2 linked regions of the Zymomonas mobilis subsp. pomaceae ATCC 29192 genome follow. The protein of the gene in region 1 interacts with the protein of each later gene in a pairwise test. Links are inferred from orthologs where the notes say so. Each region holds a gene or a part of one and is shown on either strand. Other genes may lie near its edges.

What was found.
Region 2: the proteins of def (region 1) and ZYMOP_RS08605 interact in binary tests that used the Escherichia coli proteins (3 or more experiments, as listed by UniProt). The link is inferred for Zymomonas mobilis subsp. pomaceae ATCC 29192 from one-to-one orthologs.

What each region holds. Positions count from the first base shown.
Region 1 is NC_015709.1:518,176-523,424, forward strand. Bases 2,502-5,249 are described here. They hold def (peptide deformylase), read right to left. Parts: upstream 4,282-5,249; coding sequence 3,721-4,281; downstream 2,502-3,720. Other genes in these bases: ZYMOP_RS02305 (DNA recombination protein RmuC), read right to left, coding at 2,502-3,606; recR (recombination mediator RecR), read right to left, coding at 4,306-4,902; fmt (methionyl-tRNA formyltransferase), read left to right, coding at 5,048-5,249. Also shown: ZYMOP_RS02285 (UDP-glucose dehydrogenase family protein), read right to left, coding at 1-724; 6-carboxytetrahydropterin synthase QueD, read right to left, coding at 959-1,315; ZYMOP_RS02295 (hypothetical protein), read left to right, coding at 1,572-1,766; ZYMOP_RS02300 (hypothetical protein), read left to right, coding at 1,946-2,170; more of ZYMOP_RS02305, read right to left, coding at 2,260-2,501. UniProt on the Escherichia coli protein: Removes the formyl group from the N-terminal Met of newly synthesized proteins. Requires at least a dipeptide for an efficient rate of reaction. N-terminal L-methionine is a prerequisite for activity but the enzyme has broad specificity at other positions.
Region 2 is NC_015709.1:1,934,929-1,944,835, reverse strand. What follows is about bases 3,961-6,743. They hold ZYMOP_RS08605 (aspartate-semialdehyde dehydrogenase), read right to left. Parts: upstream 5,974-6,743; coding sequence 4,948-5,973; downstream 3,961-4,947. Other genes in these bases: ZYMOP_RS08600 (S9 family peptidase), read right to left, coding at 6,084-6,743; ZYMOP_RS08610 (alpha/beta fold hydrolase), read right to left, coding at 3,961-4,721. Also shown: xth (exodeoxyribonuclease III), read right to left, coding at 1-411; ZYMOP_RS08630 (HesB/IscA family protein), read right to left, coding at 411-758; ZYMOP_RS08625 (M23 family metallopeptidase), read right to left, coding at 844-1,890; ZYMOP_RS08620 (sigma-70 family RNA polymerase sigma factor), read right to left, coding at 2,134-2,835; ZYMOP_RS08615 (response regulator), read right to left, coding at 2,935-3,723; more of ZYMOP_RS08610, read right to left, coding at 3,960-3,960; more of ZYMOP_RS08600, read right to left, coding at 6,744-8,249; ZYMOP_RS08595 (inositol monophosphatase family protein), read right to left, coding at 8,665-9,465; ZYMOP_RS08590 ((2Fe-2S)-binding protein), read left to right, coding at 9,752-9,907.

The sequences.
Region 1 (5,249 bases):
TGCCCCGAGCAACATCTTGCACATCACCGCCCACCACTTCACAAAGATCCGCTAATTCATTGATAAATGTAATTTTTGTCGCCAAAAAAGCATTAGCCGCATATTTAATTAATTCGGCTGAACGACGGCTAGTAAATAAAATCGGGGACTGATTGAGATAAAGCGGACGATAAATCTCCTGCATAATCTCACGAGCTTCTTTTTGCTCCGTCCCGATAACAATACGATCAGGCCGCTTAAAGTCTCCGATAGCGGCCCCTTCACGTAAAAATTCAGGATTAGAGGCAACCCATATTTTACGATTAGGGGCGACTTCGCGGATAATGCGCTCTACTTCATCGCCTGTCCCGACAGGCACGGTGGATTTATCAACGACGACGGTATTATCCGAAACAGAGGCTGCAATTTCTCGTGCTGCTGCAAAAACATAGGTTAAATCAGCATGACCATCACCGCGTCTGGACGGGGTACCAACCGCGATAAAAACCGCATCCACATCTTTTACTGAAGATGTAAGGTCACTGGAAAAGGATAGCCTTCCTGCTTTAACATTCCCTTCTACCATATTGGCAAGACCGGGTTCATAGATTGGCATGACCCCTTTTTGGAGGAGGTCTATTTTTTTCTGATCATGATCAACACAGATTACTTGATGACCGAAATCAGAGAAGCAAGCGCCAGAAACCAGCCCGACATAGCCCGAACCGATCATTGCAATGCGCATAAAACCAAAATCCTTTTTTATCCTGAGTATTTGAGCTCAGACTATAGTGATAGGGGTTTGCCGATTTATGAATTTGTCTAGCAAAGCCAATAATGATTAAAACGAAATATTTCAGAAATTATTACTGATCTTCTTAAGATAGGCGATGAATAAACATCTCAATAAGAGATTTTATAAGAAGAGGATCAAATTTCTTTAAAACGTCTTTGTTTTTATTGCAGATTACTTCTAATCTTAATCGCCTAAATATTCTGCCCATGAATGGGGTGTTTCATAGACTAAAACAGCCGCTAATAACGGAAGATCTGTTTTGATTTTCTGCCATATCCATTGGGCGATATGTTCTGCCGTTGGATTTTCCAGTCCCGGAATATCATTCAGACAATAGTGATCTAATTGTTTAAGGACAGGGCCAAAAATATGTTCAACGTCGAAAAAATCTATAACAAACCCAGTATTTGGATTAACGGGGCCTTCCAATCGTAATTCAACGCGATAGCTATGGCCATGTAAACGATAACATTTATGGCTTTTTGGCACATGCGGAAGACGGTGCGCGGCCTCAAAAGTGAAGGCTTGCGTAATTCTCATATCTTTCTCACGTAAATTTTAAGGTTCATTTTCCAAAGGAATGCCAAGGAAAACAATGAAAAGGCTTTATAACGCTAATTAAAGAGTTAGCGCATCTCTTTTCACTCTCTTTTCAAAAAAAATAAATATTATTTTTTTATTATGAATTTTTTATTCACAAAAAAATGATAACGATAATATTTATCAATAGACGTCAATAGAAAGCTCTGTTAATTTCCTGAAATTCGGAACAGAATTGGACAAGGTAAGAGATAATATGCGTGTTTTCTTTTCTCTTTTTGTAGCCGCCGGTATTTTAACGATGGTACCGCCTGCACAGGCTCACGAAGCCTCTTCTGTTGCAAAAAAATCTATGATGAAATGTAAATGTAAGGGGTGTCATGGAGCGGCTTCGCATAAAGATGTTTCACACAGTAGTCTTTCTAAAGAAATGCCCGAAAAGGCTTCTTAATTAAAAAATCAAGCTTTTAAGATACAAAAACAGCAGTAGGATAAACCCTTATCCTGCTGCTGTTTCGTGTTTGTATCCGTATAATGTGCAATATGCTGTTAATTTGGAGTGGCTTATTATCGACAAGAAAGCAAACGGCTGACATTTTTAGATATATGAAACTTTTAGGAGAAATAATAATGCGTATTTTATTGCCTGCCCTGACAGCATTCGCCGTATTAACGGCTGCAGCTCCGGCGATGAGTGCGCCTTGCCGTGATGCCAAAGGTAAATTTACAAAATGTAGTGTTGAGAAAAAAACCGTTTCAAAACGCTGTCGGGATGCCAAAGGTAAATTTACAAAATGTAGCCCAGAAAAAGAAACTGCGGATGGTCAAACCACGATGATGAAATCATCTACCTAAAATTTTATACAATAAAACTTAAAAGAAGGGAGGTTGAAATTTTTATCAACCTCTTTCTTTTTTCACTATTTTTTCGATATTTATAAGAATTAGTCTTCTGCGACCAAGCGGGGCATAATTTCAAGATTCGGTGCTTCTTTAAGCATCTGATCTTTGGTTTCAATATTCAAATCTCGAAATTTACGGGCAGTCACGAGAACACGAGACTCAAAAGAACCGACAAATTTATTGTAATTCTTAACGCTGTTTTCCAAGCTGCTTCCCAAAGCTCTCATATGCGAATCCACTCGACTAATGCGCTCATAGAGTTCTTTGCCTAATTCTCCAATTTTACGCGCATTATGCGCTATATCTTCTTGCCGCCAGACAGCGGCAACCGTACGCGCAATCGCAATAAGATTAGTAGGCGTCGCCAGCAATACACGCTTTTGAAAGGCATATTCCCAAAGGTTATGATCTTGTTCTAACGCGGCTGATAAGAAATGTTCGCCCGGAATAAACATAATGACATAATCGGGGGCTTCCTTGAATTGATCCCAGTAACTTTTCTGGCTTAAGCCATCAATATGATTTTTAATCGCCTTGCTATGTGCTGCCAAATAAAGCTTTCTGGCATCCTCTTCTACCGCATCATAAGCGTCTTGATAGGCATTTAAGGAAACTTTTGAATCAACGATCAAAACGGAACCATTGGGTATTCTTATAAGAGCATCGGGACGAAGACGGCCCTTTTCAGTATTAATGCTGACCTCAGTTTCAAAATCAACATATTCACTGAGACCACAGGATTCTAGAACATTACGAAGCTGTTGTTCGCCCCAGCAACCCCGCGCTTTGGGTGCGGTCCTTAAGGCATTGACCAGCTTGTTGGCTTCATTTTTAACCGCATCCTGTCCTTCCCGCATAGCCGCAACCAAACTCGTCAAACTGCCATATTCTGTTTGACGCAGCTGTTCGGCCTGTTTAACCGATTCTTCATAGCGCTTCAGGCTTTCCCGAACAGGCTGTAATAAAAGCTCAAGCTTAGCTTCACCTTCGCGTTCTGATTGAGAAAAACGGCTTTGCGCTTGTTCTAAAAATTGTCCATGCGCTTTTTCTAATGTTTTCGCGGCTAAACTATCAAATTTCTGGGAGAGCGCTTCTTCTGTAGCCTTTAATTGCTCTATTTGTATCGAATAGGCTTTTTCCCGCTCTTCTTCACCCCGTTTATAGGCTGCCTGTTCTGCTGTTAAAGAGGACGCCTTTTCACGCCAGCTTTCCAAATCCCGTTCAAGCTGCGGAATTCTTTTGATCTGCACTTCTGCCTTGGCAAGATCCAAAGCCACGTTTTTCAGGCTATCCTTGTCCTTTTTAAGATGTTTTATATAGCAGAATAAAGGCAATGCGCCGAATATAAGGCCTAAAATTAATGCAATGATCGGCAAAAGCGCATTCATTAACAGCTTTCCTTGATTTTGAAGAAAGGGAAAGAGTCCCTAACCCCTTTCCTATAAGCCTGAAAAAACGCTTTTACCGTACCTAGTAACTAATCCAAGTCCAAGTTATGAGGCTTAATAGACCTCTTCACGATTTTTACGCTCTTTTAATAGCTTTTTCATCAATATACCGCGTTTTAATCGCGACAAATGATCTATAAAAAGAATGCCTTCAAGATGATCAATCTCGTGTTGAAGACAGGTGGCCAGCAACCCATCAAGACGCTCTTCATGCGGCATCCCGTTACGATCAAGCCATTTAGCATGAATAACTTTAGGCCGTTTTACATCAGCATATTGATCAGGGACAGATAAACAGCCTTCGTTATAAATAGATTCTTCATCACCTTCCGGTGTTATCTCGGGATTGATGAAAACTAGCGGCGTATGTTTATTTTTATCCTTGCCTTTATCGTTATCTTTACCCTCATTTTCATCAGGTGACTGAAGATCAATCACCAACAATCGCTTGGCAACCCCGACTTGAATAGCCGCTAATCCGATACCCGGGGCTTTATACATCGTTTCAAACATATCATCGATCAGGGTCTGTAGATTCTGATCAAAATTTTCTACAGGCACTGATTTTTCACGAAGACGAGGATCAGGCACTTCTATGATGGGCAATACCGCCATAATTACTTTCTCTAAAACGAGTTTTCAGGCTACGGGCCGTCTGGCGCGTAGGGCTTGAGCCAAGGTGCCATCATCTAAATAGTCAAGTTCCCCCCCAACAGGCAAACCATGCGCTAATTGTGTGATACGCACCGGCATATTTTCTAAACTATCAGTGATATAATGGGCTGTTGTCTGACCTTCCAGTGTCGCATTCATCGCCAGCACTACTTCTTTGATTTTACCACCTTTAACCCGATTGATCAAAGCTTCTATGGTAAGATCTTCGGGTGTTATCCCATCAAGCGCTGACAACCGGCCCCCCAAAACGTGGAATCGTCCTGAAAACAAACGCGAGCGATCCAGTGCCCATAAATCGGCGACCTCTTCAACCACACAAAGCAAAGCATCATCACGGCGAGGATCGGAACAGACAGAACACGGATTAGTCGTATCAATATTACCGCATTCAGAACAAACCGTCAGGCTTTCTTGTACTGTTTCCAACGCCTTTGCCAGACTATGAAGCGCGGTTTCTTTCTTCTTGATAAGATAAAGTGCAGCACGACGGGCAGAGCGCGGCCCGAATCCCGGTAAACAGGATAAACTTTTTATAAGGTTTTCAATAGGAGAAGCGGACATAGTCAATCTGATAAACATTTCCATAAAAATCGGTAGCCTATTTACCATGAAAGGCCGCTCAAAATCGGGTTTTTTCTATAAAATTGAAAAAATTATGTTAATTCCCGACTTGCAATCTCGGACTGATCACGCTCTTTTCTGCGTTATGAAAATTATCTTCATGGGGACGCCCGACTTCGCTTTGCCGACGCTTAATGCGCTTGTAAAAGCAGGACACGATATTCTCGCGGTTTATTCTCAGCCACCCCGACCAGCCGGTCGGGGCAAAGCCCCGCGGCCTTCGCCTGTCGAACAACGGGCACGCGCGCTTCATATAGAAGTACGCACACCCGAATCTTTAAAAAGCG
Region 2 (9,907 bases), 1.4 Mb from region 1 along the record:
CCATAGAGTTTGGGCATGCGTGACAAAAGCTTTGAACCACGCAAGCTTGTAGTCATATTTAGGACTAGGAAGAGGATTACCGTTAGGGAGATAAAGGCTTACAATAATAATACCGTTAACTTCTGCTTCCAAATAACGGCATTGGAGGGGATCGGGGTCATTCGGTAGTTGATTTCGGATTAACTGCGGAATCGCTTTCTTGGTAAGGATAGTCACGCCATTAAAAGATTTTTGCCCATGGAAAAGGCAGTTATATCCTATTGCTTCGATTTCCTCTCTTGGGAATCGATCTTCTGCCGCTTTAATTTCCTGTAAACAGACAATATCAGGCTGAAACTTTACCAGCCATTCGGTTAATCGGGGAAGACGCGCATTGATGCCGTTAACATTAAAACTGGCAACTGTTAGCATTAGATAGAAAAGCTCGACCCACATCCACAGCCGGAGACAGCATTGGGATTTTCAATCTGAAAAGCAGAGCCGTTAAGCGATTTAATGAAGTTAACCGTGGAACCTGCTAACAAATCCAAACTGACCGGATCGATAATCAGTGTCGCTTCACCTTCATGAATCTGGCAGTCTTCTGCTTCTATGTGATCAGCCAAACTATATTGGTAACGAAAACCAGAACAGCCCCCACCTTCGACTGAAAGGCGCAAAATAGCAGGTTTATTTTGCTGTCGGGCAATATCAGTTACGCGTTCAGCCGCTGATGCGCTGAATATTACGGCAGGTTTTTCTGATAAGCTGTTTTCCATAATTTATAAATAAGCTACCTTGGTAAACAAACAAGACATTAATCTTTCTTAGAAAGATCGAATTTCCAATTAGATCAAGACAGATTTACGAATGATGCTTGTGGCGCACTTTAACATCCCGAATATCTTTTTCTGGCCCACCCTGTGCGCCTGAAGATACATTTTCAAGCATAGCCATATGATAGGAATCCACAGCAAGGAAAGGTACCGGATTAACCGCTTCACCCTGAATTCGGACTTCGTAATGAAGATGGCTGCCGGTCGAGCGTCCGGATGAGCCCATCAGCCCGATCAAATCACCACGCTTAATCGTCTGCCCTTCACTCACTAAAATTCGGGAAAGATGGCCATAGCGTGTTTGAATAGTGTGCCCATGGTCGATTTCAATAAGATTTCCGTAGCCTGATGCCTGCCCTGCCCGATCGACAACCCCATCAGCGCTGGCATATACGGGCGTTCCATAAGGCGCAGCCATATCAATACCGGTATGCATAGCCGCATGGCGACGGAAAGGATCGGCGCGCACCCCAAAAGGACTAGTCAAAGCAAAGCGAGACCCAAGTGGCGTAGAAGACGGTACCACCGCAGCTTGATTATTAATCTCGGTATCATCGGCCTTTGCCCATGAAACGAACAGATTATGATATTGTTTGTCGCCATGACTGGGTGTTTCAGCAATAGCCGGTACAGTTGAGGTTGTGGGATCAATCGCTATAGGCTGAAAGCCATAAGATCTATGGGGTAGTACGAAATGAGCCATTTTATAATGGGAAGCTGTATGATGCATTTCATAGCGTGCAGAAGAAAAATGGCTATTTCTGGAATATATTTTACTGAACTGGGTAGGATGCGCGACGGTGTGGAAAGTTGGTGTCTTTACGTGAGCACTCACTAAATGACCTGCCCCATGGTGAGCAGTCGCAGTGTGAGCGGTAACGGCATGAGTCGTATGAGAGGTATTCGATTTTGCCCCGCCGGCATGTTTAGAGGCTAAGGCTGGCGTCGAAACCATAACCGCGAGTAAACTCAACTTAAACCAAAAAGAATTACTTTTACGGTTTATGATTTTATTATCCGAATATACGACATTCGCCGCATTATTATCCCGCACAACAGACGCCTTGACGATCATTACCTTCTCCAGTTAGAGCCTTTTCTTGATACTAAGAAACAGAAATTCGGCAAGAGGCGAAGGGCGGTTATACGTTGAACAGAAAGGCTTCTGCGTCCAAATCACGCTAGCTCTTAAAATTTTGGCTAACGGAGTCTATTTTTAGAATTAATTACAAAAAAAACGATCATTTCTTTGTCATTTAAATGATCGCTTTATAACTTTTGAGAAAATTAAGAAGGGTATTATATTACTATAAATATTTTAATGGCCGTGACTAAGCTCGTTTACTTCATCCATAATCATATCAAGGGCAGAACGTTGCGAGTCCTGTTTTGAATTATGACGCGTTGATAAAGTTTCGCCTTCTACTAATTTTTCTAAAGCTGCCCGGCCTCTTGCCACACGACTTTTGATAGTGCCAACAGCACAATCACAAATTTCGGCCGCTTCTTCATAGGAAAAACCACCTGCACCAATCAGGATAAGCGCTTCTCTTTGGGAAGTGGGCAAATGACCTAAGGCGCGCTGGATGTCACCCAGCGCAATATTTTGATCTTGTCCCGCCTGAACGACCAACTGCTTGGCAGCCGCTTCTTCATTCCATTCACTTCGGAAACGGGCGCGGCGCATTTGAGAAAGAAACAAATTACGTAGAATAATGAATGTCCATGCCCGCATGCTTGTACCCGCCTGAAAGCGAACACGTGCAGCCCATGCTTTTAATAAAGTTTCCTGAACTAAATCATCAGCAGTCTCACGATTGCCGGACAGCGAACGCCCAAAGGCGCGTAGATGCGGAATAACTTCAGCAAGTTGAAGACGAAAGTCCTCATCTGACAAAGAGATGTGCTCAGGAACAATAGCGGCGTCAGTGCCTGTTTTCTGAGAATTCACCTCTCCCTTTGCCACTTTATTTGAAACATTTTCCGGAGAATTTTTTTCTTCCTCATGATTTTTGATCATGTTTTTACTCCGTCGCAGCGTTCAGATACAGGCCTGTGGATATAGATTTTCAAATAATTCCTATTTGGTTTATCTCTATTTCAAAGCGCATTTTAAATACTAAGCTGCTAGACTCAAAGGATTACAAAATAAAGCCTGCGCAATAGTAGCCTTAATGGTGTCAACTTGAAATGGCTTCGTAATTAAAAAGGTCGGCTCTGGACGTTCTCCCGTTAACAATCGTTCCGGGAAGGCGGTAATAAAAATGACGGGGACATTGATTTCTTTTAGAATGTCCTGCACCGCATCAATACCCGAACTGTCATCGGCTAACTGAATATCGGACAAGATCAATCCCGGTGGGTTGGTTTTTGCTAGTGAAACGGCCTCATCACGGGTAGTGGCCACACCAACAATATCATGCCCTAAATCATGGACTATCGTTTCAATATCAAAGGCGATGATAGGTTCATCTTCTACAATCAAGACACGGCAGTGAATCTGACGGTCAATCTCGGCGATGGCTTCTTCTAGCCATTGATTGATCTGAGATTCGGAAACCCCAATAAGATAGGCCGCTTCTTTGGAAGAGAAACCCTCCATTGCCGTCAGTAACAAGGCCTGACGTGGACGAGGTGTAATGGGGGATAAGCGATCAAAAGCGATACTTGCCTTACCTTCTTCTGCATTAGAAGCAGAGGTTTCCGTGCGTTGCTGCCATAGACGATGAAAAACCGTATAAAGGCCAAGACGTGGATCAACATCTGTAGGGAAGGCTTCGGGTGCCGCAATAATGGTTTCCAATGTGGATCGTACCAACCGATCGCCTGCGATTTGATCACCAGAAAGAGCGCGCGCATAGCGGCGAAGTAAAGGCAGATATGGCGCTATTTGCTGTCCCAGCGGCATAAAGATAAATACTCCTGCAAAATAAAGACTAAAATTCTGTATCCTTGAAAGTGATAAATAAATATTAAATAATAGCTATATCACTACTCAGGAACAGCAACAGCTGACGAATCGTTATTTCAAACTTAGCAAAAATGCACCGCCCTGTTGAGGATTATAAAATTCATATGGTCCTGAAAAAAGGGCATTTTGTTCAATTTCTGAATTTCAGAAAATTACTTGAGCAAAAATATCCATTATGAATTTTTTATAAAATGGATGATTCCTTCTGCTAGAGTGGGTTGCATCACTGCGCTCATATGATCCCCTAGGATCAATAAAGCCTCTGCTTGGGGCAAAGTTTGTACTAAATCCGCAGCAGATCCGTTAAAATAGTCTTTATTGCCTGTTATCACCAATGTTTTAATCAGTAATGATGTTAACATACGCTTTTCTACCGAAGATTGGCTACTTAATAAATATAACATAGCTTGGTTATTGCAGCCACTTTGATAGAAAAAATTCTGAATAAAACGTTCAATCGATCCCACCGGAAATTTATTATCGGGGACTATAGCATTTTGAAAAAGATCAAGATTTTGGGTCGCCGTAGTCAGGCCCTCGAGTCCCATTCCGGCTAATATAAGTTTTTCAGGCTGTAATCCCTTGAGGCAAAGATGGGTTGCGATACGGGCCCCCAGCGAATAGCCCCCTAGAGCAAAGGATTTCAATTCTAAGGCCGCTATAAAATCGGCATTGTCCCGTATCAGAATATCTTTTGGCCAGTCCTTATCCGATTTTGCACGGTCACTTTTACCATGGCCTCTTAAATCGGGCATGATTACCCGAAAGCCTGCCTGCGCTAAAAGATCGGCATGTCCGGGACGAATCCAGTTCATGAAGGCCGATGAAAAAAGCCCATGTAATAGAATAATGGGATACCCTTTTCCGATTTCATACCAAGCTAATTGAATACCGTCCTGTGTCGTGAAAGAGGTGGTTGTAACCTGATCGGGCATCAATTTTATATCCTGTCCCTTTATGGCTGGTTCCAGAATCTTGGCGTTACCCTTTTATGGCTTTTTCAAAATGAAGAGAAGCTGAAGGCGTTTTCTGGAAGGGAGAGCTGATTTTTGAAAAAATTTGACATAAAGTAGGTATAAAAAAACGGACTACCCCACTGTGGATAATCCGTTTTTTAATATTATAAAAGATGTCAATTATAGATTCTAAATATCTATAATATTAACCTTTTTTTAGCTGACGGCGGCCGAGTAATTCTGCAATCTGAACCGCATTTAAGGCAGCACCCTTACGAAGGTTATCCGAGACTACCCAGATTACCAGACCATTTTCAACCGTCGGATCTTCACGAATACGGCTGATATAAGTCGCAAAATCACCTACGGCTTCAACCGGTGTGATATAGCCCCCATCTTCGCGCTTATCGACGACCATGATACCGGGCGCTTCTCTCAGAATTTCGCGGGCTTGATCAGCGGTTAATTCATTCTCGAATTCAATATTAACGGCTTCGGCATGGCTGACAAAAACAGGCACCCGCGCACAAGTGGCGACCAATTTGATTTTAGGATCGAGAATCTTTTTGGTTTCAACCACCATCTTCCATTCTTCCTTGGTGAAACCATCATCAAGGAAAACATCGATATGCGGAATAATATTAAAAGCAATTTGCTTGGTAAACTTTTTCGGCTCGATAGGATCGCCGACAAAGATCGCGCGACTCTGTTCAAACAATTCATCCATACCGGCCTTACCGGCACCCGATACGGACTGATAGGTTGTTACAACGACACGCTTGATTTTTGCTGCATCATGCAATGGCTTTAGGGCAACAACCAACTGTGCAGTAGAACAGTTCGGGTTAGCGATGATATTCTTTTTCTTATACTGATCAATCGCTTCAGGATTCACTTCTGGCACGATCAATGGTACGTCCGGATCCATCCGGAAAAGAGAAGAGTTATCGATTACGGTACAGCCAGCTTTTGCCGCGATCGGTGCATATTTTTTTGTCGCTTCAGATCCCACGGCGAACAAAGCTATATCCCAGCCCGTCCAATCAAAATTTTCGATATTCTGAACTTTTAACACCTTACCGGACTCACCGAATTCAATCGGCGTTCCTTGACTGCGTGCTGATGCTAAAACAGCAATATCATCAATCGGAAATTCACGCTCGGACAGGATCGCCAACATTTCGCGTCCGACATTACCGGTAGCGCCTGCGACTACGACCCGATACCCCATTAATATTCTCCATTTACACTCGATCAGTCTTAATCTGATCTGGACGATCACCCTTTATATTATTTTATCAAGGATGGAATTACTGATATCAAAAAAAGGATTTATACCTTTTACTGACGATATTTTGTTGTTCTATCGAGAAATTTCTCAATCGTATGCCACAGATGCAACTGTTTTTTCTCACCTGCGATCCGATGGGTTTCACCCGGATAAGCCATAAATTCAAAAGGTCGATCGCCTTCTTGTAATTTAGATATCAAGGCAACAGAGTTATCGAATACGACATTATCGTCAGCCATACCATGAATAAGAAGCATCGGATCAGATAATTTTAAAGCCTCGGGCAAAGCATCAGACTTTTCATAAGGCGTCGGGTCCACAGCCGGATTGCCTAAAAAACGTTCGGTATAATGCGTATCATAAAGTCCCCATCGAATGACCGGTGCGCCGGAGACCCCCGCGGCATACTGTCCGGGCGCTTTTTGGAGCAATTTTTGCACCATATAACCGCCATAAGACCAACCAAATACCGCAATCCGTTTAGGATCGACGTAGTTTTGTGCCTTTAACCAGCTAAGCCCCGTTAATTGATCCTCGACCTCGACCGTCCCCATTGCTTTATAAATATGATCTTCAAATGCCTTACCGCGGCCAGGGGATCCACGACCATCAATTGAAAAAATGATCCAACCTTTGGCAACTAAATACTGATGTAAGGGTGACGTCCATCCTTGCAAGACCTGCCGCCCTAAATCAGGGCCATTATAGACCTGAACTAATACAGGATACTGTTTATCCTGCTCCATTTTAGGCATCAAAAGCTTATAATAAAGTGTTGTACCGTCATTTGCTGATAAGGTGCCAAATTTAGGCTGAACATGTTGGGAAAGATAAGGACTATAAGGATGCCTTGCATCCAGCTTATTTTCTTCTATCCAACTGATAGGATGCCCTTTTGTATCGGCGAGATAGACTTGGGGTGGTTGATTAACATTAGAACGATTTATTAGAATATGGTTGGCTTCTTTATCCATTACCACCGTATTATACCAACCCGATTCAGTCAGTTGGGTGGGATCTTTGGGGTGTTCGTAGTCAATACTATAAAGATGCTGCTCTAGCGGGTTTGATTTATTGGCTAAAAAGTAGAGTTGGCCTTTTTTCTGGTTCACACCGACGACACCCAGTGTCATCCAGTCCCCTTCCGTTAAAGTCGTCCACTGCCCCTCTTTCCAACGATAGAGATGCCGGAAACCGCTCCGTTCAGAAGCCCATATTAAACTACCATCGTTTAATATGCGTAAATCATCATTAAGATTAATCCAGCTTTTAGCGGTCTCTGAAAACAAAACGCGAGATTGGCCATTCGTCGCATCAACCTTTAACACATCCAAATGTTGTTGATCACGACTTTCCCGTTGAACATAAAGTGTCTTACTATCGGGTGCCCAAGTAACCCGCGCTAAATAGATATTGTCATTATCCCCTAAATCGACCTTGATTTTATCCGAACCATCAGGATTCATCAGATAAAGATCAACCTTGGCATTAGGGGTTCCCGCCGCAGGATAACGTTGCTGATAGGTTTTGGTCCCCTCTGCCCCGATTGCTGCACGCGTAACAATATGCACTTTGCTTTCATCTACCCGTGCAACCGCAAGACGCGAGTCATCGGGTGCCCACCAATGGCCTTTGTTCCGCGCCATTTCTTCTTGCGCGACAAACTCTGCCGAGCCCCAAGTTAAGGCATCCCCTCCATCATGACTCAATTTTAATTCATGACCTGTTTTAAGATCGATAACGAATAAATTCTGATCGCGTACAAAGGAAAGATAATGCCCAGCGGCCGAAACTTGGGCATCAACCTCGGTTGACGGCGTATCCGTCATTCGCCGAACGGATCCGTTTAGAGTCGCTAAATATAAATCGCCATCCAACGGCACTAAGATAGAATGTCCATCCGGTGACCAGTTATAGGTTACAATACCCAACGTGCCGCCGACTCTGGCTCTTTCACGACGCATTTTTTCTGCTTCAGAAATTTCTGTGCCCGATCCCACTTTTTTGGAATCGATGAGCATCCGACTCTTACCATTACGGGTATCAATCGCCCATAAATCATAACGATTAAGATCATCCGCTCTTGGACGTAATAAAGTTGCGTAATGCCCATCAGGGGATAAAGCCAGTGAGCGCGGCGTGGGGCCCGACAAAGAAGGACTGGCAAAAATGCGGTCCAAGGTTAAGTTAGCAGCCGAAGCAGATATAGGAATCATCACAGCAGCAAGTACGCCCATTAGAATTTTTGACATAGGCTTTTAGGTAAAGCATGTCCCAAATGAACGCAATCATGGCACCCTATTATGAAGGAGGATTACCTTTTTGATCGGGCTTAGTAAGCTATAAATTTTGTTAAACGTAATATTTCGAGATAGTTTTTATATTAAATAAAGAGAATATTTAAGGGTAATTCTCAAATTATTCAGAGATATTGCCTAAGTAGCTTTGCGGCTATCTAGCGCATATTTAGGGATGAAGCCGTTTAGAGAATACACTTATTTATTTAATAATTTGCCTGTTTTTATTAGCTTAAGCCCACCTCATATTAATATATTGGCCTATTAACGATATACGGTTGAGACAATATCAATATAACATTTGTCTCAACCGCTAAGCGTAAAGCGTTCTTTTTTATCGTAATAAGGCTTCGGCTACCCGATCCCACATTTCAGGTGAATTGGCACCGAGCATTCCGTGGCTACAATCCGCAGTAGAATAAGAAGATCCATCAAAGCGAGCGAGTTTCCCCCCGGCTTCCTCTAAGAACAAAGAACCCGGTGCATGATCCCAAGGCCAACTACGCCAGAAAAGGGCTGCATCATTTTGCCCCAATACCAGACGCGGATATTGTTCTCCGGCGCATAATGGCGATGGCGCTAACGTGATGCCATGATTAAGAGGTTGATGCTTGTCAAAATCGGGATGCAGGTTATCTTCTGTAACCCGTGCCGATAAAGCAACAACCGGAATAGCTTGTCCCGTGCTACGCGTTGTTACACGCTCTTTATCAATAAAAGCACCACCATTTTTGACGGCATGACACATCCGTCCAGACACAGGATCCAGAATCCAGCCGGCCTGAGGTATACCATCAGCTAATAAAGCAATCATCATAGCATAAGGTGTTTTACCGGCAGCATAATTGCCGGTACCATCCAAAGGATCGACCGTCCAAGCCAATCCTTTTTTCAAATTTTTCAATAAAGACGTATCTGCAGCGGTGGCTTCTTCCCCCACGATATAAGCTTCTGGTAGAAAAGTAGCCAGTCGTTCAGTAATTCGTTTTTCGGATTCTTTATCTACAACGGTTACATAATCACCCGGTTCTTTTTCGGCAATTTCACTCTGAGCGAGATGGCGAAAACGCGGCACTAACAGATCATTAGCAACTTCATACATCAAAGATGTAACGGCATCATAAAGCGAATGCATGGATCCTCCGGCAAATAGCCTGTTCTTTCCTTACTCTTTTCCTCTATTTAGATAGTGGCAATCAAGAAAATTATATAATATAAAAATATATTACTATAAATTATTATTTTTAAATAAAATTATTTTTTAATTTAGAATTAAATTTCTAAATAACGCGGCGTTTATTTTTTATTTAAATTTATTGATAATGATACTTGTTATCAAATAAGAATATGCTATGTTTCTTAGACAACGTTCTTACTAAACTATGTCCCGTTAGGGTGGTTCTTAATTAAGGATAGGCTGGATGATTATTTGTCATTGCAACACGGTTAGTGATAATGCCTTAAAAGATGCAGCACGACAAGGGGCTGCGACACCTGGACAAGCCTATAAAAAAATGGGTGTTAAAGCTTGTTGCGGTAAATGCAGCAAAGCAGCCCATAAAATCATTTCTGATGAA